Linked DNA regions of Bacillus pumilus. The main gene of each other region encodes a partner of the protein of the gene in region 2 in a complex. Links are inferred from orthologs where the notes say so. Each region holds a gene or a part of one and is shown on either strand. Other genes may lie near its edges.

Region 1 (10,608 bases), 2.9 Mb from region 2 along the record:
TACCAGGAATACCGTGAACGAGTTCTTCATTCACCGAAACGCAAATGCTCCCGCGAAAACCATTATACCCTTTAAAAGATGGGATTGCACCCTGCTTTGTAATAAAACGTTCGGCAATTTGATCCAATTCTTTTGTCGAAATACCTGGTTTTATGTGTTTCTTCAGCTCTTCATGAGTCAGTGCGACAATGCGTCCAGCTTCTCTCATAATCTCAAGCTCGCGAGGAGTTTTACAGATAATCATTTATTTAATCCCCCAAGCAGGTTCTTGATATCTGCATATACATCGTTAATGTGCTTCGCACCATCAATGTTTGCAAGATATCCTTTTTCTGAATAGAAGTTCAGTAAAGGTTCAGTCTGCTTTAAGTTTACTTCAAGTCTAGTCGAAACGGTTTCTGCATTATCATCTGCACGTTGATAAAGTTCGCCTCCACACTTATCGCAAACATTTTCTTTCGCAGGTGGATTGAATACTAAATGATATGTCGCTCCGCAATTTTTGCAAATTCTTCGGCCAGTCAGACGCTCCATCAAAGCATCTTTATCGACTTTAATATTAATGACATAATCAATCGTTCTGCCAAGGTCCTTTAGAATTTCTTCTAAAGCTTCAGCCTGAGCGACTGTTCGCGGAAATCCGTCCAGAAGAAAACCTTGTTCACAATCATTTTTGCCAAGTCTTTCTCTAACAATACCGATTGTGACCTCATCAGGAACAAGCTCTCCTTTATCGATAAAGGATTTTGCTTCGAGCCCAAGTTGTGTCTCCTCTTTCATAGCAGCGCGGAACATATCTCCTGTTGAGATATGAGGGATCCCATAATCATCAACAATTCGTTCTGCCTGAGTGCCTTTACCAGCACCCGGAAGCCCCATTAAGACTAAGTTCATTTCGGATTTCCCCTTCCTTACTTAGAGAGGTTGGGCAGAAGCCCAGCCCTCTGTTTTATTTCATAAATCCACGGTAGTTTCGTTTCACTAATTGGCTTTCAAGCTGTTTCATTGTTTCAAGTGCAACACCTACAACAATGAGAAGACTTGTGCCGCCAATTTGTGCAGCGGAAGGTAATCCAGCGAATTGAATGAAAAAGATAGGAAGTATTGAAATCACGGCTAAGAAAATGGCGCCCACAAACGTGAGTCGGTACAAAATGCTCGTAATTCTATCTTGAGTCATTTTCCCTGGACGAACTCCCGGGATATAGCCACCCTGCTTTTGCAGATTTTCAGCCATTTGTTCAGGATTCACTTGGACAAAGGCATAAAAATATGTGAAAGCAACAATCAGTGCTACATAAATCGTCATACCGATTGGCTTAGTATAGTCAAAGTTGTTGGTTATCCAAGTTGTCACATTATTGGTTCCGAAGAACGATGCAACCGTCTGCGGAGTAATAATGAAAGAAACGGCAAAGATGACTGGAATCACCCCTGCTGGATTCACTTTCAATGGAAGGTGCGTTGCTTGACTAGCAGACATTTGTGCACGGCCAGTTCCTTTTGAATATTGAATCGCAATCTTTCTCACTGCCATTTGAATGTAAATAACACCGATAACAATGACAAGGATAGCAATAACAATAAGGGCAATTTTCAGGATTTGCATGAACAGCTGTCCATCTCCACCCACAAATTGCTGAGCGTACACTTGTTTTAATGTTTGAGGGATACCTGCGATGATACCGGCAAAGATAATAATCGAAATACCGTTACCAACACCGTGAGCAGTAATCTGCTCTCCCAGCCACATTAAAAATGCTGTTCCCGCAGTGAGTACGACCGCAATTAAGAGGTACGTTGAAACACCTGGGTTTTCAATCAGCATGCCTCCTGCCATATTGTTGAATCCATATGACATTCCTAACGCCTGGATAAAACCTAGAACAATTGTAAAATACCTTGTGAATTGTGCTAATTTTCGGCGGCCAACCTCTCCTTGCTTTGACCACTCAGTAAACTTCGGAACAACATCCATCTGCAAGAGCTGAATGATGATCGAAGCAGTGATATACGGCATAATCCCCATTGCAAGAATGGAGAATTGGAAAAGTGCCCCGCCCCCAAACGTGTTGAGGATCCCGAAAACACTCATTTGATCCTGTGCCTGGAGAACTTCGGCGTTCACATTAGGCACAGGGATGAAAGCACCTATACGAAAGACGATTAACATTAAAAGAGTGAATATAATCTTATTCCGTATATCTTTCACGCGCATAAAATTGGAGATTGTCTTAAACAAGTTAGATCACCTCGGCTGTACCGCCAGCAGCTTCAATAGCTTCTTTCGCAGAAGCAGAGAATTTATTGGCTTTTACAGTTAATTTTTTTTCTAATTTACCGTTGCCAAGAATTTTTACTCCTGCTTTTAACTTGCTTATTGCACCAGTCTCTAGAAGAAGTTCAGGAGTTACTTCCGTTCCTTCGTCAAAACTGTTTAATCTGTCTAAGTTGATAACCGCGTAATCTTTACGGTTGATGTTTGTAAAACCACGTTTTGGAAGACGTTGGAATAAAGGCATTTGACCACCTTCGAAACCAGGGCGTACACCGCCGCCAGAACGAGCGTTTTGACCTTTATGACCTTTACCAGAAGTTTTACCGTTACCTGATCCAATACCACGACCAACACGGTTGCGTACTTTACGTGAACCTTCTGAAGGCTTCAATTCATGAAGTTTCATTTGGGCACCTCCTTATCGATTAAAAATGTTTTATTGTTCTTTAACAGAAACTAAATGAGACACCTTGTTAATCATGCCGCGGATCGCTGCATTGTCTTCATGTACGACTGTTTGGTTTGTTTTCTTAAGACCAAGAGTACGAACAGTGACACGCTGATCTTCTGGGCGACCGATTACACTGCGTTTGAGGGTAATTTCTAATTTATTTGCCATTAATGTTCCCTCCTTATCCTAACAGGTCTTCTACAGATTTTCCACGAAGCTTCGCAACGTCTTCAGCACGTTTAAGTTCACTTAAACCCTGAAGTGTTGCGCGGATCATGTTGATCGGTGTATTAGAACCTAGAGATTTAGAAAGGATATCAGCTAGACCAGCAAGCTCAAGAACCGCACGCACTGGGCCTCCAGCGATAACTCCTGTACCTTCTGAAGCAGGCTTCAATAGAACGTTTCCTGCACCGAATCGACCGATGATTTCATGTGGAATTGTAGTTCCAACCATTGGTACTTCAATTAAATTCTTTTTCGCATCTTCAACAGCTTTGCGGATCGCTTCTGGTACTTCTTGTGCTTTACCAGTACCGAAACCTACATGACCGTTTTTGTCACCGACAACAACTAAAGCTGCAAAACGGAAACGACGTCCACCTTTAACAACTTTCGCTACGCGGTTAACCGTAACTAAGCGTTCTTCTAACTCTAATTTGCTTTGGTCAATACGACTCATTCGGATGTGTCCCTCCTTCTTTTATTAAAATTTAAGTCCAGCCTCACGAGCAGCTTCAGCTAGAGCTTTTACACGTCCATGATATAAGTATCCTCCGCGGTCAAATACCACGTTAGAGATTCCTTTTTCAACAGCACGTTTTGCAACAAGTTCGCCAACTTTAGTAGCAGCTGCAGCGTCAGAACTATTCTCGATCTTTAACTCTTTATCAAGAGTAGAAGCACTTACAAGTGTTACACCGTTAACATCATCAATTACTTGAGCGTAGATGTTCTTGTTAGAACGGAAAACGTTAAGGCGAGGTCTTTCAGCAGTACCTGAAAGTTTCGCACGAACACGAGCGTGTCTTTTAAGACGAGTAGCGTTTTTGCTAGTTTTCGTAATCATCCGAGTCACTCCTTTCTTCACATTAAGCGATCTTACTTACCAGTTTTTCCTTCTTTACGGCGAACGAATTCACCTTCGTAACGAATTCCTTTACCTTTGTAAGGCTCTGGAGAACGGACAGCGCGGATGTTAGAAGCTAGAGCTCCCACACGCTCTTTATCGATACCTTTAATGACTACTTTCGTTTGAGATGGAACTTCGACTTCAACTCCAGCCTCAGGAACGATTTCAACTGGATGAGAGTATCCAACGTTAAGAACAAGTTTGTTTCCAGATTTAGCTGCACGGTAACCGACACCGATAAGTTCTAAACCTCTTTCGAAACCTTTAGATACACCTTCAACCATGTTTGCAATTAAGCTACGTGTTGTACCATGTAAAGCACGGTGTTCTTTATGATCAGACGGACGGCTTACAGTTAAGACGCTGTCCTCAATTTTAATTTCCATATCAGGGTGAAATGTACGAGTTAGTTCACCTTTTGGTCCCTTTACTGTCACTGTGTTATCGTTGTTTGTCACAGTAACTCCTGAAGGGATCTCGATTAGTTTTTTACCTATACGAGACATACCAAGCACCTCCATTCATCTTAAACTTTTTTTACCATACGTAAGCAAGTACTTCTCCACCAGCTTGTTTAGCACGGGCTTCTTTGTCCGATAAAACACCTTGTGATGTAGAAATAATTGCGATTCCAAGTCCGTTAAGTACACGTGGTACTTCATTTGATTTCGCATATACACGTAAACCAGGTTTACTGATTCTTTTTAGACCAGTGATAACACGCTCGTTGTTTTGGCCATATTTAAGGAACATACGGATAATTCCTTGTTTGCTGTCTTCAACATATTCAACGTCACGGATAAAACCTTCACGCTTTAAGATTTCAGCAATTTCTCTTTTGATTTTTGAAGCCGGTACTTCTAGCTTCTCATGACGTACCATGTTCGCATTGCGAATACGAGTCAGCAAATCTGCAATCGGATCTGTCATAACCATTATTTAATAACCTCCTTCCCATTTATGGGGATTACCAGCTGGCTTTTTTAACGCCAGGAATTTGTCCTTTATATGCAAGTTCGCGGAAACAAATACGGCAAAGTTTAAACTTGCGAATTACTGAATGTGGACGTCCACAACGTTCGCAGCGCGTATACTCTTGAACTTTAAACTTTTGTTTGCGTTGTTGTTTCGCAATCATAGACTTTTTAGCCACGATTTCGCCTCCCTTTCATTGATTATTTCTGGAACGGCATACCTACTTGAGTTAATAACTCACGTGCTTCTTCGTCCGTATTGGCAGTCGTAACGATAACGATATCCATACCACGGACTTTTGTTACTTTATCGTAATCAATTTCTGGGAAGATTAACTGTTCTTTAATACCAAGCGTGTAGTTTCCACGACCGTCGAAAGATTTCTTAGAAATCCCGCGGAAGTCACGTACACGTGGTAAAGATACAGAAATAAGTTTATCAAGGAAATCGTACATGCGCTCTCCGCGAAGTGTTACTTTCGCACCGATTGGCATTCCTTCACGTAGACGGAATCCAGCAATAGACTTCTTCGCACGAGTAACGACAGGTTTTTGACCAGCGATAAACGTTAATTCTTCAACAGCAGTATCGATTGCTTTAGCGTTTTGAACAGCGTCACCAACACCCATGTTGATCACGATTTTTTCGATTTTTGGCACTTGCATTACTGATTTGTATTCAAACTTAGAAACTAATGCAGGTGTAATTTCTTTTACATACTTTTCTTTAAGGCGGTTCATGAGAAAGACCTCCCTTCCTTATTTACTATTTATCTAGAACTTGCCCAGACTTTTTCGCTACACGGACTTTCTTTCCGTCCTCAACTTTATACCCAACACGTGTCACTTCACCCGTTTTAGGATCAAGCGGCATTACGTTTGATACGTGGATCGGCGCTTCTTGTTCAGAAATTCCGCCTTGAGGGTTAGCTTGGGTTGGTTTAGAGTGTTTTTTCACAAGGTTAATACCTTCTACTAAAACACGGTCATTCTTAGGGAAAGCAGCAAGGATGACTCCTTGTTTACCTTTATCTTTACCAGAGATAACCACTACTTTATCGCCCTTTTTAACATGCATTTAATCGCACCTCCTTGAGTCGCGGATTGTATTCATTAAAGTACTTCTGGTGCTAGAGAAACAATTTTCATATAGTTGTTTTCACGAAGTTCACGTGCTACTGGTCCGAAGATACGAGTTCCACGCGGGCTCTTGTCGTCACGGATAATGACACATGCATTTTCATCGAAACTGATGTAAGATCCATCGTTTCTGCGAGCTCCGCTCTTTGTACGAACGATAACTGCTTTCACAACTTCACCTTTTTTGACAACGCCTCCTGGTGTTGCTTGTTTAACCGTACAAACAATGACATCACCGATGTTAGCCGTCTTACGTCCAGAGCCACCAAGAACTTTAATCGTTAGTACTTCGCGTGCGCCAGAGTTGTCAGCTACTTTTAAACGAGTCTCCTGTTGAATCATTAATGTTACCTCCTTTCGGAAAAAGAAATCCGAACTTTATTAGATAATAACGGCTTCTTCGACAACTTCAACTAGACGAAAGCGTTTAGTCGCAGATAAAGGACGAGTTTCCATGACCTTTACGATGTCTCCGATTTTTGCTTGGTTGTTTTCATCATGTGCTTTGAACTTCTTAGAGTATCTTACACGTTTGCCATAAAGTGAATGCTTTTTGTATGTTTCAACTACAACAGTGATGGTTTTATCCATTTTGTCAGAAACAACACGACCTTGATACACTTTACGTTGGTTACGTTCGCTCATGTTTGCGGGGCCTCCCCTCTAATTATTATTTATTAGCAGCGATTTCTCTTTGACGAATCACAGTTTTCATGCGTGCGATTGATTTACGCACTTCACGAATGCGAGCAGTGTTTTCAAGCTGCCCAGTCGCTAATTGGAAACGAAGATTGAAAAGTTCTTCTTTAAGAGACTTTACTTTTTGTTCAATTTCAGCAGTGGTAAGGTCACGAATTTCATTAGCTTTCATTTGATTCACCACCAATTTCTTCACGTTTTACGAACTTCGTTTTAATTGGCAATTTGTGAGATGCAAGACGAAGAGCTTCACGAGCAACTTCTTCAGACACACCAGAAATTTCAAATAAAACTTTGCCCGGTTTTACTACAGCTACCCATCCTTCTGGAGCACCTTTACCGGAACCCATGCGGACTTCTAGAGGTTTAGCTGTGTATGGCTTAGAAGGGAAAATTTTAATCCAAACTTTACCGCCACGTTTCATGTAACGAGTCATAGCAATACGAGCAGCTTCGATTTGACGGTTCGTGATCCAAGAAGCTTCAAGAGCTTGGATACCGTACTCACCGAAATGTACTTCAGTGCCACCTTTTGCACGACCACGCATTTTCCCACGATGTTCTCTGCGATACTTCACGCGTTTTGGCAATAACATATTATTTTCCTCCTTCCGCAGTATTCTTCTTAGTTGGAAGGACTTCTCCACGATAGATCCATACTTTTACGCCAAGCTTACCATAAGTAGTGTCAGCTTCAGCAGTAGCATAGTCGATGTCAGCACGAAGTGTGTGCAACGGAACAGTACCTTCACTGTAATATTCAGAACGAGCAATATCTGCACCGCCAAGACGACCAGAAACCATTGTTTTGATTCCTTGTGCTCCAGCACGCATTGTGCGTTGGATTGTTTGTTTTTGTGCACGACGGAATGAAATACGATTTTCAAGTTGACGAGCGATGTTTTCAGCAACTAGCTGAGCATCAAGATCTGCTCTCTTGATTTCAAGAATGTTGATGTGTACACGTTTGCCAGTTAGGCTGTTAAGAGCTTTACGAAGTGCTTCAACTTCAGATCCGCCTTTACCAATTACCATACCTGGTTTAGCCGTGTGGATTGTGATATTTACGCGGTTTGCAGCACGTTCGATTTCTACTTTAGAAACAGACGCGTCAGACAAACGCTTGCTGATGAATTCACGGATTTTCAAGTCTTCATGTAAGAAGTCAGCGTAATCTTTTCCTGCGAACCATTTAGATTCCCAATCACGAATGACGCCAATACGAAGACCTACTGGATTTACCTTTTGACCCACGGATTATCCCTCCTTCTTTTCTGATACAACGATTGTAATGTGGCTAGTACGTTTGTTAATTGCGCTCGCACGACCCATAGCACGTGGACGGAATCTCTTAAGTGTTGGACCTTCGTCAACGAATGCTTGAGTAATCACTAGGCTGTTAGCGTCCAACTCGTAGTTGTGCTCAGCGTTTGCGATAGCAGATTTTAATACTTTTTCAATAATTGGTGAAGCAGCCTTAGGTGTAAGGTTTAAGATAGAAACTGCTTCTCCTACTTGCTTACCTCGGATCAGGTCCATTACTAGACGTGCTTTACGAGGAGCAATACGGACTGTTCTTGCGACAGCTTTAGCTTGCATTTAAAAGCCTCCTCTCATTAGCGTCTTGTTTTTTTATCGTCACTAGCATGACCTTTGTAAGTACGGCTTGGTGCGAATTCGCCCAATTTGTGACCTACCATATCTTCAGAAATGAAAACAGGTACATGTTTGCGTCCGTCATAGACAGCGATTGTGTGACCGATGAATTGTGGGAAAATTGTAGAACGACGAGACCAAGTTTTTACGACTTGCTTTTTGTCAGTTTCATTCAATTTCTCGACTTTAGCCATCAAATGATCATCAACAAATGGTCCTTTTTTTAAGCTGCGAGCCATTGTGGAACCTCCCTTCGTGATTGAACTACGGTCCTAAATGAACCGTAGACAACCCCGTTACTTGTTTTTACGACGACGTACAATGAATTTATCAGACTTGTTGGTTTTCTTACGAGTCTTGAATCCAAGAGTCGGTTTACCCCATGGAGACATTGGTGATTTACGTCCGATTGGAGCGCGTCCTTCACCACCACCGTGTGGGTGATCGTTAGGGTTCATTACAGAACCACGAACTGTTGGGCGTACGCCTTTCCAGCGAGAACGTCCAGCTTTACCGATGTTAATTAATTCGTGTTGCTCGTTTCCAACTTGACCGATAGTCGCACGGCAAGCAGAAAGAATCATGCGAACTTCTCCTGAGTTCAAACGTACAAGAACGTATTTACCTTCTTTACCAAGAACTTGAGCAGAAGTACCAGCAGAACGAACTAATTGTCCACCTTTACCTGGTTTTAATTCAATGTTATGCACAACTGTACCAACTGGGATGTTGATAAGTGGAAGAGCATTACCTGGTTTGATGTCAGCTTCTGGTCCAGAAGTAACTTCAGTACCAACTTGGATTCCTTTCGGAGCAAGAATGTAACGTTTCTCACCATCTGCATAGTTTACAAGAGCGATGTTCGCTGAACGGTTTGGATCATACTCGATTGTAGCAACGCGTCCAGGTATACCGTCTTTATCACGCTTAAAGTCGATGATACGGTATTGACGTTTATGACCGCCACCTTGATGACGAACAGTCAATCTACCTTGGTTGTTACGTCCGCCTTTTCTGTGAAGCGGTGCAAGCAACGATTTTTCTGGTTTGTCAGTCGTGATTTCAGCAAAATCTGAAGTAGTCATGCCACGACGACCATTACTGGTTGGTTTATACTTTTTAATCGCCATTTTGAATTTCCCTCCTTCTTTTTAAGATTTACGCTTCAAAAATTTCGATTTCTTTGCTGTCAGCAGTTAATTTCACGATCGCTTTTCTGCGACGGCTAGTCATACCAGTGTAGCGTCCAACGCGTTTAGATTTTCCTTTGTAGTTTTGAACGTTGACTTTCTCAACTTTCACTCCAAAGATTTCTTCAACAGCGTCTTTCACTTCTGTTTTGTTAGCTCTGACATCAACTTCGAACGTGTACTTCTTCTCTGTCATTAGATCAGCAGAACGTTCAGTAATGATAGGGCGCTTTAGAACATCACGAGGATCTTTCATTATGCAAGTCCCTCCTCTACTTTTTCAACCGCTGCTTTAGTGATCAGAAGTTTGTCGTGGTTGACAACGTCAAGAACGTTGATACCGTTAGCTTCAACAACTGTTACTCCAGGGATGTTACGAGCAGATAAAGCAACTGTTTCGTTTGCATCCGCAGTGACGATCAACGCTTTCTTCTCAACAGATAATCCTTTAAGGATGCCTGCGAATTCTTTCGTTTTCACTGCATCAAGAGTCAAATCTTCAAGAACGATGATGTTGTTGTCGATTACTTTAGAAGACAATACTGACTTGATAGCCAAGCGGCGAACTTTTTTAGGTAATTTATATGAATAACTGCGTGGTGTTGGACCGAATACGATACCGCCTCCGCGCCATTGTGGTGAACGAATAGAACCTTGACGAGCACGACCTGTACCCTTCTGTCTCCAAGGCTTACGACCTCCGCCACGTACTTCAGAACGAGTTTTTACTTTATGAGTTCCTTGACGTAAGGAAGCTCTTTGCATAAGAATAGCATCGAATACTACGCTTTCGTTTGGCTCGATTCCAAACACAGAAGCGTTTAATTCGATTTCACCGTTAGTAGAACCGTTTTGGTTAAATAATGCTACTTTTGGCATGACTTGTTTCCTCCTTTCCTAAGAGAGTTATTTAGATTTAACTGCACTCTTTACAGTTACTAGAGATTTTTTAGCTCCTGGTACATTTCCTTTGATCAATAGAAGATTGCGTTCTGCATCAACTTTAACGATCTCAAGGTTTTGGACAGTGATTTGCTCTCCGCCCATACGACCTGGAAGAAGTTTACCTTTGAATACTCGGTTTGGAT
Region 2 (17,585 bases):
TGATGCAAATGTCATCCACGTGTTTCTTCCAAGTGAACGGAAGCTCTCACGTAAATGCCGCGAGAGAGTTTTAATCATAAATGCCGTACTCCCCTCTTGCTTCGTCACGCACAATCATTCCATCTTCGATTGCGATGACACGTTTCTTCATGCTGTTTACAATTTCTTTGTTGTGTGTCGCCATGACGACTGTTGTTCCGCGGTTATTAATCTCTTCGAGTGTCTTCATGATTTCCAAAGATGTGTCTGGATCAAGGTTTCCTGTCGGCTCATCTGCAATGACAACCTCAGGACTATTCACGATCGAGCGAGCGATAGATACACGCTGCTGTTCACCGCCAGACAGCTGGTCAGGAAATTGTCGTGCTTTGTGCTTGAGCTGTACCAAATCAAGTACATCCAGCACCTTTTTCTTAATGATATGAGGCTGTTCCCCAATGACTTCAAGAGCAAATGCCACATTCTCAAACACCGTGAGGGTTGGAAGTAGTTTGAAATCTTGGAATACTACGCCAATTTCTCTTCTTACGTAAGGAATTTCTTTTTCCTTAATTGAGGCTAAATCTCTGCTATTAATTAAGATTTTCCCTTTGGTTGGCTTCTCTTCACGATACATCATTTTGATGAAAGTGGATTTACCAGCACCACTGGGACCAACAACATACACAAACTCTCCTGGGTGGATAGAGACATTGATTCCATTGATCGCCTTTACACCGTTAGGATAGATCTTGTAGACTTCCTTCATTTCAATCATGTAATCACCTAATCTTTTCTTATTGCTGACTAACAGCTTATCATGATGTTTTGACACTTATCGTCAAAAAACGTTATGTATGGTCACGCACATACCCTTCGATACGTACAAGCAATTTATGTCCTTTTCATCCAAAAAGATGAAAAAAATGAATCGTCTAAATTTCAACAACTCCAATTATACGTCATGAATCGACGCAATGGTATTACATTTATATTTCAAAACTTATAGTTAAAAGGTAAAAGGAACAATTAAAACCGATAAACATGTCTTTCTACCCTTATTTTTTTAATAAAATTTAATATAATACGTTTTCATATTATTCAAAAATCTTTTTCTACATATAAAAACAAAAAAACCTTGTCGATTAGACAAAGGTTTTATTTTTTCTCTGCAAGCCATTTTGCCACTTCTTTTGCTTGCTTCTCATCTACCATTCCGCTTGGCATAGAGCCTTTACCATTCTGTGCAATATCTGCGATTTGGCTTTCATTATATTTCTTCCCTACTTCTTTCAGGCTTGGTCCGCCTCCACCAGATAGGTCTTTCCCATGACAGCCAATACAGTTTTGCTGATAAATTTCCTCACCACTGCTCACAGTTGAAGCACTTTTGCTGCCTTCTTTGTCACTGCTGCCTGAATTTCCTCCACAAGCCGCAAGAACAAGAAGCATCACTGCAAACAGCATCATTAATCCGCTTTTTTTCATCAATTTCCCTCCCTTACAATCATTTGGTCAACGCTATTATATCCTTGTTTACGCCCTTTTAAAACCCTCACCAAGCACCTCTTTTGCATCCATTACGATGACAAATGCTGATGCATCGATTGCTTTCACCACTTGTTTCAACTTTGTGAATTGTGACTGCCCAACGACACACATCAGAATTGGACGGTCATGGTCGGTATATCCACCGACTGCTGAGATCTTTGTGACACCACGGTCAATTTGATCAAATACTGCCTGCCTGACCTCATCCTCATGCCCTGTAATGATCATCGCCATTTTCGAATGACTGAAGCCGGCCTGTACAACATCAATCGTTTTACTTGAAATAAACACACCAATGACAGCGTACAGTCCCTCTTCAATCCCAAAAACAGTCATCGCAGCCAGGACAATTAGGCCATCCATCATCGCTAAACAGGTGCCAAGCGTGAGGCCTGTATATTTATTGATGATTTTGGCAGCGAGCGCCGTTCCACCTGTTGATCCATTTCCAAGGAACACGAGCCCTATTCCGATCCCAATCACCACTCCGCCAAAAATGGCTGCTAAGAGCGCTTCATGTGTCACAGGTGCAATATGTCTTGTGACAAACACCATCGAAGGTAAAAAAATAGAGCCAACGAGCGTTTTCAAGCCAAATGTCCCGCCTAATAAATAAAAACCAGCGATAAACAGCGGAATATTGAGTCCCCATTGCACATACGCCGCCTCAAAGCCGAATGACTGCATAATCGTACTAATACCGCTCACTCCACCTGCAGCAATCTGATTCGGTAATAATAACGTATTAAATCCAATCGCCACAATGGCTGATCCGATTAAAATGAACAAGTAATTTTTCGCTTCAATCCATAATTGTGAATGTCCCTGCTTCATGTCTTTCTTCCTCCGTTACTTCTGAATGCACACCTATTTTAAGCCCTCCTAAAACGAATGTAAATAACAGCCAAATGCAGTGCTAATGGATTAATACTTTATCACACAAACGGATCAGCGTACTTGCCGTTTGGCATAGGAGCAAATGATGGTATATTTAATATGTACATGAGAAAGAAGGGACATGCGATGAAGAAAATACTGAAGATAACAGGCATGACATTACTTGCACTGATCATCTTGGCTTTTGGTGCTTTCTATACATGGAGCCGCTTTACATACGGACCATCCGCCGCATTAAAAAAGCAAGTGAACATCGAGCAAGTGGAACATAAAAACGATGTGTATACATTTGCATCAGCAAAAAGCGATACTGGTATTATTCTCTATCCCGGGGCAAAGGTAGAACCACTTTCGTACGCCAATATCGGGAATGAACTGATGAAAAAAGGTTATTCTGTCTTTATCCCTGACATGCCATTTTCGTTTGCTATTTTTAATACAAACAAAGCACACGATATTATGAAAGTTCATCAAACGATCAAACACTGGTATATTGGCGGTCATTCACTAGGCGGAACAGCTGCCGCTATGTTTGCAGAAAAAAACCAGCGCAAGCTCGACGGTCTCTTTTTCCTTGCGTCTTATCCAGCATCAGATAACTTGAAATCATCGTCCTTGAACGTACTCTCTATATCAGGTGAAAAGGATGGGCTTGCGACACAAGAGAAAATCAAGAAATCGAAAACAAATCTGCCGTCTCAAACCGTTTACCATGAAATAAAAGGCGGGAACCATGCTCAGTTTGGCATGTACGGCAAACAAAAAGGTGATCAGCCTGCGGACATTCCAGCCCTCACGCAGCAAAAGGATATCATTCAGACCATGCTTGAATGGCTAAAACCAGCAAAAAAGCTCCCGTAATAGGAGCTTTTCATTTTTACTTTTTCGTCGCTTCTAAAAACTCTTCAGCGTCTGCTACAGCTAAACCAATGGCTTCCTCCCAAAAGTCTTTTTGGGTAAGATCGACGCCTAAGTGCTTATAGGCCAAATCTTCTACTGTCATTGAAGCTGTATCCTTTAGTAATGCAATGTACTTCTCTTCAAACGAAGTACCAGCCTGCAAGGCTTTTGAATAAATCCCTAGCGAGAACATGTAGCCAAATGTGTATGGGAAATTATAAAACGGTACACCTGTGATATGGAAATGCAGCTTAGACGCCCAGAAATGTGGATGGTATTCATCTAAAGAGTCACCGAAGGCTTCCTTCTGCGCTTCTACCATCAGCTCATTCAACCGATCCGCCGGCACTTCTCCTTGTTTACGCTCTTCATAAAAACGCTGTTCAAATAAGAAACGAGATTGAATATTCATGAAAAATGCTACACTCCGCTGCAGCTTATCCTCTAACAAGCTGAGACGCTCCTCTTCATTTGCCGCTTCTTTTAATGAAGCATCAGCCACAATCATTTCTGCGAATGTCGACGCCGTTTCAGCTACATTCATCGCATATTTGCGATTAAGAATGCGAACATCCTGCATCACTTCCTGATGGAACGAATGACCAAGCTCATGCGCGAGTGTCGCCACATTGGATGGACTTCCTGAGAAGGTCATAAAAATGCGTGACTCCCCGCTGTCAGGGAAATTTGTACAAAATCCGCCTACTCGTTTGTTTGGACGATCTTCAGCTTCTACCCAGCGTTCATTAAAGGCTTTTTCTGTAAAGGCAGCAAGCTCTTCTCCAAATCCAGCGAAATGTTTCACAATAAAAGCAGCTGCTTCTTGATACGGATAGATCTTGGTCTCACTGCCAATAGGAGCCCCAACATCAAACCAGCTTAGCTTATCCACTCCAAGCATGTCAGCTTTTCGATGTAAGTAGTCAATGAATGGCTGCTTATGTTCATCAATCACAGACCACATTGCATCAAGGGTTTCTTGTTTCATGCGGCAAATATCAAGCGGCTCTTTTAAAATATGATCCCAGCCTCTTGCTTCATATACTTGTAAACGAAAACCTGCCAGATGGTTTAGGGTGCTTGCAAATAGATGTTCATCCTGCGTCCATGCGTGCTCTAAGTTATGATATACGGCCTTTCTGACTTCACGATCTGAATCATCCATCGCATTTTCCGCTTGGCCGACAGAGATCATCTGCGTTACACCATCTTGTTCAAATGGAATCATAATCTTATTCACCAAGCTAGAATAAAGCTCATCCCACGCATGGTAGCCATCTACAGCTAATTTTTGTATCAATGTTTCTTGTTCAACAGGCAATTGATCCTTCACGCGCTCTCTTCGTTCATTTAATATGTAGCGCACATCTGAAAAGGCTTCTGAATTCATGAGATCTTCCCATTTGCTAGGAGAGATGGCAGCAAGCGCTTGATCAAACAGCGCAAGAATGGTACCTAAATCAGCTTCCAGCTTGGCAATCGTACCTCGAAGACTGCCAGCCTTCATATCCTTTGTATTTTGAGATTGAAGACAGGAAACAAATGAACCTGCTTGAGACAGTTTTTTATATGTCGTTTCATACGTGTCAAAGACAGACGTTAACCTGCTTTCAATGTGTGTATCTTCTTTTGAAAAGGCATCGACCTTTTGTCGTAATTCATTTAATAGCTGCTGAATGTGTTGCAGGTATGTTTTAAATTCTGGTGAAGAACTGCCTCCTTTAAAAAAGGCATCTAAATCCCACGTCTCTTGTAATGGTGTTAATCCCAAAATATTTCCCCCTTTATTTGCTAATTTCATCATACAAAGGATATAGAGTCAGTATGGCGTATGTATTCCTTTATATTCATTATATTTTCTCACAATTAAAAAAACCCAGCAAGAAGCCGAGTTTTTATGATAATTTCGAACGTAAGTAAGCATCGATAAATGAATCTAAATCTCCATCCATGACCGCTTGAACATTTCCCATCTCCGTATTGGTTCGATGGTCTTTCACAAGAGAATACGGATGGAATACATAAGAGCGAATTTGGCTTCCCCAGCCAATTTCTTTCTGCTCTCCTCTAATTTCATCCAATTCAGCCTGCTGTTCTTCGATCCGTCTTTGATAAAGTTTCGATTTCAGCATTTTCATCGCACGTTCTCTGTTTTTGATTTGTGACCTTTCTGTTTGGCATGTGACCACAACATTGGTTGGTATGTGTGTGATACGAACGGCAGAGTCAGTCGTATTGACGTGCTGTCCACCTGCGCCGCTTGCACGATACGTATCTACCTTGATATCTTCTGTCCGAATATCAATATCAATTTCTTCATTGAACTCTGGCATGACATCACAGGAAACGAAGGACGTATGCCTGCGGCCAGATGAATCAAAAGGAGAAATACGAACCAAACGATGGACACCTTTTTCTGCTTTTAAGTACCCGTATGCGTTATGCCCTTTGATGAGCAATGTCACAGATTTAATTCCTGCTTCATCACCAGGAAGATAATCAAGCGTTTCAACCTTAAAGCCTCTGCGCTCTGCCCAGCGAGTATACATTCTCAGAAGCATAGAACCCCAGTCCTGTGATTCAGTACCGCCTGCACCAGGGTGAAGCTCAAGAATGGCATTGTTTTTATCATATGGTTCACTTAAGAGAAGCTGCAGCTCAAACTCGTTAAACTGCTTGGTTAAGTTCTTCAGCTCTTTTTCAAGCTCTGCATGAAGCTCCTCGTCATAATCTTCCTTTAATAGGTCATGTGTCATTTGCAGCTCTTCATGAGATTCACTGAGCTCATGGTATGCATTCACATTATCCTTTAGTGCATTGGCTTCATTGATGACGCCTTGTGCCTTTTGCTGATCATTCCAAAAATCAGCTTCTGACATTGTCGCTTCGAGTTCTGCAATTTTGGCTTCTTTTGTTTCGAGGTCAAAGAGACCCCCTAAAATCAGCTAGCCTGCTAGCCATATTTTCAAGCTCTTGTCTAATTTCTACTAATTCCATATCCTTCACCTCATAGATGTATGGGGGCTGACATGAATAGAAAGAGGTTTTCACCTCTTTCCATTACTTATTCTGTCTTCCCATGACAATTTTTATATTTCTTGCCGCTACCGCAGTGACATGGTGAGTTTCGTCCAATGTCTACGACTTTACGTACCGGCTTCTTTTTCACTGTCTTCTCCTCATCACCCTCTTGAGGCTGATGAGCTGTTGTTTGACCTTGAACGACTTCTTCACGTTCTAGGTTGTTTTGGATTTCTGATTTTAAGACATATTTGGCTACATCATCTTCGATTGAAGCAACCATATGCTCAAACATCGCAAATCCTTCCATTTGATACTCACGAAGCGGATTCGTTTGTGCATACGCGCGTAAATGAATCCCTTGGCGCAGCTGATCCATTGCATCGATATGATCCATCCACTTTGAATCCACCGCACGAAGAACGATGACTTTTTCAAATTCTCGCATTTGTTCATCGCCATATGTTTCTTCTTTTGCATCGTATTTTTCTTTAATACGATCCATGATGAAGGAGGTGATTTCATCTGCTTCTTTGCCATAAATATCTTTGACCGAAATAGCTCCTTCATCTAAATAGTTCGTGTTGATTAATTCAACAAGCCCATCTAGTTTCCATTCTTCAGGAAGCTCTTCTTTCGGCGTATAAGAACCAACAGCCCGCTCAATTGAAGATTGAATCATATTGATGACAATCGATTTTAAGTTATCAGAATCGATGACTTCAAAGCGTTGTTTGTAAATCACTTCACGCTGCTGACGAAGTACATCGTCATATTGCAGAAGCTGTTTACGGGAATCAAAGTTGTTCCCCTCGACGCGTTTTTGAGATGATTCAACGGCTTTAGACACCATTTTACTTTGGATAGGTGTAGAGTCATCCATGCCAAAGCGGTCAAGCATCGCCATCGTGCGCTCTGCACCAAATCGGCGCATCAATTCATCTTCCATGGAGAGATAGAATTGAGTAATCCCTGGGTCTCCTTGACGACCAGAACGTCCGCGAAGCTGGTTATCAATACGTCGTGATTCATGACGCTCTGTCCCAATTACAGCTAGACCGCCAAGCTCTTTGACGCCTTCGCCAAGCTTGATGTCCGTACCACGACCTGCCATGTTTGTCGCAATGGTGACGGCTCCTTTTTGACCAGCCTCTTCAATAATTTGTGCCTCACGCTCATGGTTTTTCGCATTTAACACTTGATGAGGAATCCCTTTATTTTTAAGCAGCTTAGAAATAAGCTCAGATGTCTCAACCGCTACTGTTCCGACAAGAACTGGCTGCCCTGTCATATAGCGCTGCGCAACATCCTCAGCCACTGCTTTAAATTTACCTTCCATTGTGCGGTAAATTAAATCAGGTCTGTCATCACGAACCACTGGTTGATTGGTCGGAATTGTCACAACCTGCATGTTGTAAATGTTACGGAATTCTTCTTCTTCCGTTTTCGCTGTACCAGTCATACCAGATAGCTTTTCATACATACGGAAGTAGTTCTGGAACGTAATCGTTGCAAGGGTCATACTTTCGTTCTGCACTTCGAGACCTTCTTTTGCCTCAATAGCTTGATGCAGACCTTCACTATAACGGCGTCCTTTCATTAAACGTCCTGTGAAAGAGTCAACAATAACGACTTGGCCTTCTTCAACGACATAATCCACATCTTTTTGCATCGCAACATGTGCCTTCAGCGCCTGAGCGATGTGATGGTTCAGCGCAACATGCTTAACATCAAATAAGTTCTCGATGCCGAATGCTTTTTCCGCCTTCGTCATTCCGCTTTCTGTCAGCTGTACACTTTTTGTTTTAATATCATATGTGAAATCATCTTCTATTTTTAATGTACGAACAAATGCATTGGCTTGTACGTAAAGCTTTGTAGATTTCGCAGCTTGTCCAGAAATGATAAGAGGTGTTCTCGCTTCATCAATTAAGATGGAGTCAACCTCATCGATCACGGCATAATGAAGCGGTCTTTGAACCATTTGCTCTTTGTAAAGCACCATGTTATCTCGTAAATAGTCAAAGCCCAGTTCATTGTTTGTTGAATACGTGATATCAGCGGCATACGCTTCTCTTTTTTCATCTTTGTCTAAGCTGTTTAAGTTTAAGCCAACCGTTAAGCCAAGAAATTCAAAAATCTTGCCCATTTCCTCTGCATCACGGCTTGCCAAATATTCGTTGACTGTCACAATGTGGACGCCTTTTCCAGAAAGAGCATTTAAATAAACAGGCATTGTTGATGTCAACGTTTTACCTTCACCTGTTTTCATCTCAGAGATGTTGCCTTCATGAAGCGCGATCCCCCCCATGAGCTGCACCTTAAACGGGTACATTCCTGTCACGCGGCGTGATGCCTCGCGAACCGTTGCAAATGCTTCAACCAACAGGTTATCCACGGATTGTCCTTTTTCAAGTTTTTCTTTAAATTCAATCGTTTTATTTCGTAAAGCCTCGTCAGATAATTTCTCGAAATCTTGTGCGAGAGCTTCGATTTCATTTGCTTTTTTTTCATATTTGCTGATCGTACGTTTCGTAGGATCAAACACTTTGTTTAAGATTCCAAGCATATAATAACGCTCCTCTATTTCATGCAATTTTTCGGCATGTCCAAAAGATTGACAGGTCCATATTTACCTGCATTTATCATACCATACCTTCCTTCATTTCCAAAGAATTTGCAATGATTTCGCACAAAAAACCCGCCCCTTATGAAGGGAACGGGTTTACTTTTTTTAGGTTGTTTTTAGATGAAATTAAGCGTTTGGCTCAATGAGTCCATATTTTCCATCATTTCGGCGATAGACCACATTGGTCAAATTTGTCTCAGCATTTGTGAAGACGAAGAAACTATGACCTAACATGTTCATTTGAAGAATGGCCTCTTCGCTATCCATCGGTTTTAAATTGAATCGTTTTTGTCTGACGATTTCTGTTTCATCAATTTCTTCGTCATCTTGAACAGCTACATCAGGCGTCCCATTTCCTCCAGCAAATAAGTGTTTTTTGGCACCTTGCTCGCGGAATTTACGGTTTACTTTTGTTTTGTGCTTTCGAATTTGACGTTCTAATTTACTGGCTGCTAGGTCTACTGCATTGTACATATCTTCATTATGCACCTCAGCTCGAAGTGCTAGATCAGTCATTGGAATGGTAACCTCAACTTTAGATTCTTGATCATTGTAAAACTTCAAGTTCACGTTGACTGAAGCATCTACGTCTGTTTCAAAATAACGCTCCAGCTTTCCAATTTTTTTCTCGACATGATCTCTTAGTGCAGGTGTTACGTCGATGTTTTCTCCTCTGACATTGTAATTCATGTAAAGAACGCCTCCTTTAAAATTAAGGATATGTAAACCTATTTCTACTTTTCCCTCCTTTTCTCCTGCTCAAACGTAAAAAAAATGTGAATATTCATTGAAATTTGTCAAAATTTTGCGGTGCTTCAACTGTTGCTTGATAGGTGATGAATATATATTCGGCTCATTCTTGAAAAAGACCAGCTCACGTTTAAATCGTGAAAGATGAAATGGATGTTTTCAGCGAATGAGATAAGGTTTTTAAATCTTCCGCCGCTGCTTTCATCTCTTCATTTGCCGCCAATGATTCTTCAACAGCCGCAGACATGTACTCCGTCTCTTCTGAATTGCGTTTGGCTCCTTCTTCAATGACCCCAACCGTCTGAGATATTTCCTCTGTACTAGCTGAAATTTGCTCTGCAGTGGCTGAAAGTTCCTCTGCTTTCATTGAAATATCACGAATAGATTCCAGAATTTCATGAAAGCTCTGTTCAGACAATTGCGATACTTTCACACCTTCTGCTACATCCTGCTCAACCTTTGTCATCGAATGTGATGATTTTTTAGTATCTTTGTTCACGTTCGCGAGTAATTGACTAATTTGATCTGTCAGCTGACTAGATTCTTCCGCCAGTTTCCTCACTTCATCTGCTACAACCGCAAAGCCTCTTCCATGTTCTCCAGCTCTTGCCGCTTCAATAGCAGCATTTAAAGCAAGCAAGTTCGTTTGGTCAGCAATGGCATGGATATGACCTAACAAATCTTCAATGCCAGTAAACTGGCCTTGTACATGAGCCATTGTGGAATGGTGTTCATTCACAGACGCTTTTATAGAGTTCATTTGTTTTACGAATTGCTGAATAAGCGCTGCACCCTCTTCAGCCTTTTCAGTCACTGAAATTGAGTGACCCGAAACATCGGATGTGTGTTCAGCTGCATTTTGCATACCAGTCGAGACTTCTTGAATCGCAGAAGCTACTTTTCCGACCGCGTCTGATTGTTCACGTGAAGCTTCACCGACCTGTTCAATCGAACTAGACGTCTGCTCACTTGCCGATATTGTTTGATGAATGGTTTCCTCAAACTGAGCAGCAGAATCAGCTAATTGTCTTGATCCATTTTGCACCTGTAAAATGAGCTGACGTAAATGAGTCGTCATTTGATTAAAAGCGGTACCAAGTTGGCCAATCTCATTTTTAGAGGTCACTTCAATCTCTTCAAGTGTAAGATCACCATCTGCCATCCTTCTCGCGGCATTTGTGACAGAAACAATCGGCTTTGTCATACGATAAACGAATCTTGTCCCAATCACCAAAAAGCCAACAATAATGACCGCACTAACTAGAATGAGTGTGAACACTAATTGGTTACTGTCTTGATTGAGCTGATTGATTTTCTGGTCACGTTGCTTCAACTGGGTTTGAGCAAATTCTTTTGTAAAGGTATGTATTTCTTGTTCGATAGGCTGTAATTCTTGACTGAGGCGGGTGTTGAATTCTTTTTGATTTTGCATATTCAATGAATTAAATAGTCGGTTCGTTGAGGTGTAGTAGAGATAATTTTTTTCTGAGATTTGATCTAATAGATTTTTTGCTTGTTTGACAGCGCTCATTTTTGAAGCTTCCGTTGTTTTCTTATTAATCTCTTCATATGTTTGCTCAATTTTCTGTAAATTTTCAGCATCTTGCACGACAACATAGGTTTTGATTTGCGCTTCCTGCTTTTGCAAAAGCACCTCTAATTCCAGTGAGGTCTGATAAAGCTTCACTTCTTTGCTGAGAAGCGTCTTGTAGGATTGATCTGTTTTGTAATAGATAAAGCTTGAGACCCCTAAAATACTGACAAACAATACACATATGACAATAAGCCCAAACAAAAATTGATTTTTTAGTCTCATAATTTCCTCCGAATGGTCTGAATTGAACAAAAATTAATGAATGACATACGGCCTCATACAGGCATGTATTTCATCCATCCACTTTCTATATTCAGGTATAAAATATGATGTAAGGAATGATTGGAAGTGTATTGAAGGGAATGTATAGAAAGCTAGTATATCAAAACTTAAAAAAATTTGATCAAACGAACGAATCGTTTTGGCAAAGTGCTCATTTTCTATAATTGAAAGCAGAAGGGGATGCGTTGTCTCTAAATGAAAGAAGGCATGGATCAGATCATTAAAGATCCGATCCCCTTCAGTTTTAGCAAAATCCTTCTCAATTTCATCTAAATATTTTAGACTCTCTTCTATCGTATATAGAAGTTCATAATATGTGGTTAATAAAATATAGTCATCTGAACGATACGCCACAGGTCTCACCTAATTATTTCCGTTTATCGTAATATACGCCGTCACTCGTCATAGGCTGGTATGGATTTTGATAATTCAGCTGTTTTGTTTTCTTTCTTTGAATGGCTTGAATATCTGCTCTTATCCCATTTTGGATCACAGTTAATTGCTTCGCCATCTGTTGATCTGTTTGGATGATTTCTTTGATTTTCTCTTTTTCTTGATCCGTCAGCTCATGCTGAATATCTCTCATTAATTCGTCTCTCTCAATCAAAAAGGCATCAAAGTCTTCAACCAAGGTGTCACTTTGCGGATTTGCCGCTATTTCGGCTGCCATTTTTAATGTTTGGTCATGCAGCTGGTCCACAATACTCATAGAGATCCCCCGATAGAGTGATGGCGCCCTTTTCGATCGGTTTGAATAACTTCCTTCCATGCATCACGAAAATCAGTTACGTATTGCTCTACTTCATTCAACATCTCTTCGTCATTTTGAAGATTGGCTTCAATCAGTCTGCGATAAATGTAATCATACATACTTGCCATACTCTTTGATACGTCATAAGAACGATTTAAGGTGACATTTAATTCTTGAATGATGTTTTGAGCCTTTTTCAGGTTCACATTTCTCGTTTCTGCATCCTCTTTTTGAATGGCATACTTCGCTAGTCTAATGAACTTTAAGCAGCCTTCATAAAGCATAAGCGTCAACTCAGCAGGTGTTGCAGTCTCAATAGAATTTTTCTGATAGGCGGCATAAGGGTTCTTTATTGCCATATGTTATAAACCTCCAATTATTGTCCAAGCAGTTGAGAAAGATAGCCAGATTGGTTGTTTAGCTTTTGAATCGCGCTATCCATGGCGCTAAACTTTTTGTAGTAGCGGGTTTCAACCATTTTTAAACGATCTTGGAATGTATCCATTCGTTTTGTTAAAGAATCAAGGTCCTTACCAAGTCCGTATTCCTTTAATTGCATTGTTGTGCTGCCAGCTTTAGTTTGAATGCTCTTCGTGAAGGCTGATAAGGAATTTTTGATACGATGAATGATTCCTTGTTCTTGATATTGCTGCTGCGCTTTATCTTTATCTTTTGAATCCACATTTAGCGAACCTGACATAAATATTTGACTGATCTTCTGCGGATCTTCTTCAATGGCTTTTCTTAGTTTCGGTTCATCAATGACAAGCTTTCCGCCATCTTTATATTTATCTGAAGTGGTAATTCCGATTTGTGTCATGTGAATTCTATTCCCATCACTTGTCGTAATATCAGCATAAAAATCACTTCTTATTTTAGAGGCACCACCTCGTAAAATGGAATCACTTCTCAGCAAGCCAGACTTCGCTGTCGTTTCCCATAGCTCCACTTCTTTGTCAGACATTGCTTTTTTCTCTTCAGCTGTTAAAGGATGATAGTCCCTATTTCTTTTTTCATTGACTTTGCCATTGACCTGCTCAACAAGTTCATTGTATTTATCAACAAATTGTTTAATTTTATCAAAGATTGTATCGACATCTGTTGAAACGTTTAAGCTGACAGGCTTATCGGTTGTCCCTTTAAGCTCGTACGTAATACCAGCTTGCTCAAATGTATTGTTGTTATTTTCCATTTTCAGACCATTAATCTCGTATTGTGCTTTTTGCCCTTGAGTGGTCGCAACTAATTTGTTATCTCCATCCACTTGGAAGCCTAATTGAGTGAAGAATGAAGCTGAATTACCATCAGCTGCTTTAATACTGACACCTTCTCCCGTTGTCCGTGAAGTGAGAGCGACCGTATCGACATAGTTTGATCCGTCAAAGATCTGTCCTTTGTAAGCCGTCACACCTAATTGCGAGTTGTTCAGCTTTTTCACGATGTCATCAATTGTATCGGTATCAGAAGTATTGATCGTCACCGTTTTCGGTTTTGTCGAATCTGGTGTCGTCACTTCGAATGTAAACGTGCCATTTGTTGGTGTAAATCCAGATGTACCAGATGATTTGAAGACGGAAGCTGTCGCTAATTGGGTGACATTGATTGAGCCAGAAGTAGCATTAGTTGAGCCAGTTGCTGTGACAGCAGATTCATTTGAGCTTGTCACCTTTTTTGCGCCATATGTACTTGGACGCGTTAAGTTTAAACTGTTGATCAAATCATCTAATTCTTTGACTTTCGAGTTCACCTCGCGATAGCTGTCTCTTTGCCATTCAAGTGTTTGTTTCTGGCGTGTCATTTTATCAAGTGGTGCTTGCTCAGTTTTCATTAGCTTTGATACGATTTCATCAATATCAAACACATTTGAAAATCCAGTAATTCGATTGACCATTTTTTATGTTCTCCCTTCACTTACATTCTTTTATCTACAAATAAACCGACAATTTCTGTCATTGCCGCATAGAAATCAAGCCATTCCTTGGAAGGAATTTCTCTAATGACTTCTTCTGTTTGGTTATCTACGACTTTGACATAATATTCATTGAGTTTTTCATGTAATTCAAATTGCAGATGAAATTGAGTGGGTTCAATCAGCTTGTTTGCTCCTTGAAGCGTTTTTTCAATTTCTTCTTTTGAAACGACCTTGCCATTTGCTTGTAAATTAGAGTTTACATTGTCATTCTGGTTATTAGAAACACGGGTTTGAAATGCATCGATAATTGGCTCTAGCGATGTCACCTTACCAACAGACATAGTTATTCAGCTCCTGTGCTTTAATCTACCTTTTATATCGGCTTTGAATTTTCAAATTAAATATAGATGGACCGATTTGTTAAAGTTTCATATAGATGGTGAACATCCACACAGAAACGTGGAGAAGGATAGCTGAATCAGATAAAAAAATCCTCACTTTTTTTGTGAGGATAATTGAGAGAGGAGATCTACAGATAAACTCGCAGCACGACTGTTCTCTTCTTGAATAGACAGGTACACTTCTTTTCTATGAATATCAATGTGCTTAGGAGCCTCAATCCCGATTTTCACTTGATCGCCTTCGATTGAAATAATCTTGACTTCAATATCATCGCCAATTTGAATCGACTGGTTTAATTTACGCGAGAGAACTAACATGAGGATGCCACCTCTAACAAATGTTTTGTATGATAGGCTGAATCATGCAAAATCACCTGCTTGGCTTTCATGTTTTTCCGGTTCACAATAATAGGCGCTCTTAAATTGGCTGTCGTTTTTTCAATAGAAGATTCCATTGTTAAGATCACCATGACTTCCACATCATTGGCATCTTCTACTTCTAGAATATCTACGACCGTTTCGTCTAGATCGAATTCATATTGATTGAAGAATAAAAACGGACTGCTGACAATAAAGCCTAACTCTGCGTTTTTCAATGATTGAAGAACTAAAAATGGAGACTCTTCTGATAAAGGTAAAATGACAAACTGTTGTTGATCTAGAAATCCTGGTATTCCATTAGAGAAGTTGATGATTTGCTCCTCTTTGATTGTCATTTCACCATGGTATTTTGTTTGAATGATCATAATTCACGACCTTTTTCATTTTTCTTAACTATACCTTATCACCATTTTGGCCCGTTTCGTCAACTTCTATTTTTAAATCTGGGTATTGTAACATATCAATATTGACCTTACCTGGCTGGTAGTTAACGATTGGTTTATGAGGCGTTGCCTCTATAATAGCTTTTTGAGGCTCCACATCAATTTGAAGCTCAGATGGCTGATAGTGAATTTTGACACTAAAGAATGAAGGGATCACACCAATGGTGAATTGTTTGGCTGGAGGGGTGCCATTGATTTTGGCAAACTCGGCAATTGCATTCCCACCATTCTCGATCTTGATGAGTTCACTGCCTTCTTCCGCTCTTCGGCCCATTCCCTCTCCAACAGCACGTTTCCCCTCAGCTGCCCATTCCTCAGATCGTCTAAAAATCGACTTGATATCCATATCGGCAAATGCTTCGGTTTGATCTATTGTTAATTTTGACGGTGTCCTTGTCATATTCATGACGGCTCTGGGCTGCTGAATCTCAAGGTCTGCTCTTGGCTGCTCTACTTCTTGCCGAGAAGGAGTTGTCGACATTTGCAGCTTTGCATAGGTTTGTTGCATTAACAATCTAGGGATTTGCATATAGGTACACCTCCATGATGCAAAAAAGCACCCAACGGATGCTTTTTATTATCTTAAGAAATCGACAAGGGATGGCTGAATAACTTTAGCCGTCGTTGCTAAAGCAGCTCTATTCACAACCTCTTGTTGAAGAAGATCAATAATTGCTTTTTCACTTTCTACATCTTCATTATCTGATTTGGCATTTTTCAGTACTTCGAATTGTGAAGTCAAGCGACTGCCTACTAAGTCAACACGATTTGAACGGGCTCCTAGGTCCGAGCGCTCAGCACTCATCACTTCTTTAAACTGATCGATACTTCCTAACGCATCATCAGAATTTGCGAACGTTCCATTTTTCAATGAGTTTTCTAAATCCGTCAGCATTTCAATGACATTTTGACCGCTGGCAGACTGTCCACCAAACGCTGAAATTGGATTTGAGTTCACATTTAAAGTGATACCATCAGAAATGTTCGACTTAACAGAATTTGCATCTGTATAGTTTTCAAAGTTAAACGTAAACGTACCATCTGCGTTCTCAACAACTGGTTTGACATTTGTATTTGTTCCATTAAATACGAACTTACCTAACATCTGAGTGTTCATCGCGTCAATGATTTGTTTCTTCATCTGGCCAATTTCTACTCCGACAGCTGCTAAATCTTCTGGCTGCTTTGTTCCATTAGCCGCATCAAGCACTTTATCTCGTACATTTGACATAATATCAATGATTTCAGTGACACTTGTTTCAGATGTATCAATCCAGTTCTGTGCTTCATTTAAGTTTTTTTGATATTGTTCATTTCGAAACATTGCTGTGCTATATTGAAGGCTTTTTACTGCTGCAACGGGATCATCAGACGTTTTTGTGAAACGTCTCCCTGTTTGTGCCTGCTCATTTATTTTAGAAAGTTTTTCATAACTTTTACTAATATTACGAAGTGAGTTTTGAGAAATCATACCTTGTGTGACTCGCATCAGTTATACCTACCTTCCCACGACACCCATGCCGTTTATTACTTTATCCAATATTTCATCCTGTAATGTCACAACTCTCGCAGCTGCATTATATGCATGCTGAAATTGGATCATATTCGTCATTTCTTCATCAATGGAAACAGCACTCGTCGACATCCTACGTTCATTGGCTGAATTGACAAGAGCGGCTGAACTGCTTTCTAGCGTCATGTTCTTTTTCCCTTGGATCCCCATCTCAGCAATGACATTTTGGTAGTAATCCTGGATCGTCGTTGTATTGCCGCCGATTGGTACCTTTAAGTCTTGAATACCAGCTAATTTCGTAGCATTCGAACCGTCACCTTGTGTTTGATTGAGAGATGCTGCAATATTATCTGTTGATGCTAAAATGACATCACTCACTTTGATACGAGCTGCTAAGCCTTTATTCAATTCATTGTTATTCTCAATATCAAAGAAGTCTTGTCCACTTGTGCCATTTAACGTGTACCCCTGCTTATGCACATCGTTAAATGTATCCATAAATACTTGTGCTACTTCATCCAGCTCTGCAAGCATGTCTGGATACATGCCTTTTTCAGCACCATTTGACATGTAGCCATAAG

The links.
Region 1: the proteins of secA (region 2) and secY are in contact, whole or in part, in a crystal structure (PDB 3DIN), measured with the Thermotoga maritima proteins. The link is inferred for Bacillus pumilus from one-to-one orthologs. Residues at the interface, in WP_004082002.1 of Thermotoga maritima: Glu261, Ala262, Arg263, Lys300, Ala301, Arg302, Thr303, Ile304, Ile305, Leu323, Tyr324, Asp325, Pro326, Val329, Ser330, Tyr333, Ile336, Lys340, Phe345, Val349, Glu363, Phe364, Tyr374, Ser375, Gly376, Gly377, Glu393, Ile395, Thr482, Ser483; in WP_004081795.1 of Thermotoga maritima: Glu108, Gly109, Glu110, Glu111, Ala236, Glu237, Arg238, Arg239, Ile240, Thr241, Ile242, Gln243, Tyr244, Ala245, Arg246, Arg247, Val248, Thr249, Gly250, Arg251, Arg252, Val253, Tyr254, Gly256, Ala257, Ser258, Thr259, Tyr260, Leu261, Pro262.

What each region holds. Positions count from the first base shown.
Region 1 is NZ_CP046128.1:139,411-150,018, reverse strand. What follows is about bases 97-2,932. They hold secY (preprotein translocase subunit SecY), read right to left. Parts: upstream 2,243-2,932; coding sequence 950-2,242; downstream 97-949. Other genes in these bases: rpsE (30S ribosomal protein S5), read right to left, coding at 2,911-2,932; rpmD (50S ribosomal protein L30), read right to left, coding at 2,715-2,897; rplO (50S ribosomal protein L15), read right to left, coding at 2,244-2,684; GKC25_RS00840 (adenylate kinase), read right to left, coding at 241-894; map (type I methionyl aminopeptidase), read right to left, coding at 97-244. Outside these bases: more of map, read right to left, coding at 1-96; more of rpsE, read right to left, coding at 2,933-3,411; rplR (50S ribosomal protein L18), read right to left, coding at 3,436-3,798; rplF (50S ribosomal protein L6), read right to left, coding at 3,831-4,367; rpsH (30S ribosomal protein S8), read right to left, coding at 4,399-4,797; rpsN (30S ribosomal protein S14), read right to left, coding at 4,829-5,014; rplE (50S ribosomal protein L5), read right to left, coding at 5,037-5,576; rplX (50S ribosomal protein L24), read right to left, coding at 5,602-5,913; rplN (50S ribosomal protein L14), read right to left, coding at 5,949-6,317; rpsQ (30S ribosomal protein S17), read right to left, coding at 6,357-6,620; rpmC (50S ribosomal protein L29), read right to left, coding at 6,646-6,846; rplP (50S ribosomal protein L16), read right to left, coding at 6,836-7,270; rpsC (30S ribosomal protein S3), read right to left, coding at 7,272-7,928; rplV (50S ribosomal protein L22), read right to left, coding at 7,932-8,273; rpsS (30S ribosomal protein S19), read right to left, coding at 8,291-8,569; rplB (50S ribosomal protein L2), read right to left, coding at 8,627-9,460; and 3 more genes. UniProt on the Escherichia coli protein: The central subunit of the protein translocation channel SecYEG. Consists of two halves formed by TMs 1-5 and 6-10.
Region 2 is NZ_CP046128.1:3,065,455-3,083,039, forward strand. Bases 6,155-9,255 are described here. They hold secA (preprotein translocase subunit SecA), read right to left. Parts: upstream 8,918-9,255; coding sequence 6,392-8,917; downstream 6,155-6,391. Other genes in these bases: hpf (ribosome hibernation-promoting factor, HPF/YfiA family), read right to left, coding at 9,104-9,255. Outside these bases: permease-like cell division protein FtsX, read right to left, coding at 1-78; cell division ATP-binding protein FtsE, read right to left, coding at 71-757; cccB (cytochrome c551), read right to left, coding at 1,138-1,467; GKC25_RS15700 (YitT family protein), read right to left, coding at 1,516-2,364; GKC25_RS15705 (alpha/beta family hydrolase), read left to right, coding at 2,554-3,288; GKC25_RS15710 (M3 family oligoendopeptidase), read right to left, coding at 3,305-5,098; more of hpf, read right to left, coding at 9,256-9,667; GKC25_RS15730 (methyl-accepting chemotaxis protein), read right to left, coding at 9,858-11,543; GKC25_RS15735 (hypothetical protein), read right to left, coding at 11,577-11,957; flagella biosynthesis regulatory protein FliT, read right to left, coding at 11,971-12,312; flagellar export chaperone FliS, read right to left, coding at 12,309-12,713; GKC25_RS15750 (flagellar hook-associated protein 2), read right to left, coding at 12,731-14,245; flagellar protein FlaG, read right to left, coding at 14,266-14,607; carbon storage regulator CsrA, read right to left, coding at 14,761-14,985; flagellar assembly protein FliW, read right to left, coding at 14,979-15,413; GKC25_RS15770 (DUF6470 family protein), read right to left, coding at 15,442-16,020; and 2 more genes. UniProt on the Escherichia coli protein: Required for protein export, interacts with the SecYEG preprotein conducting channel.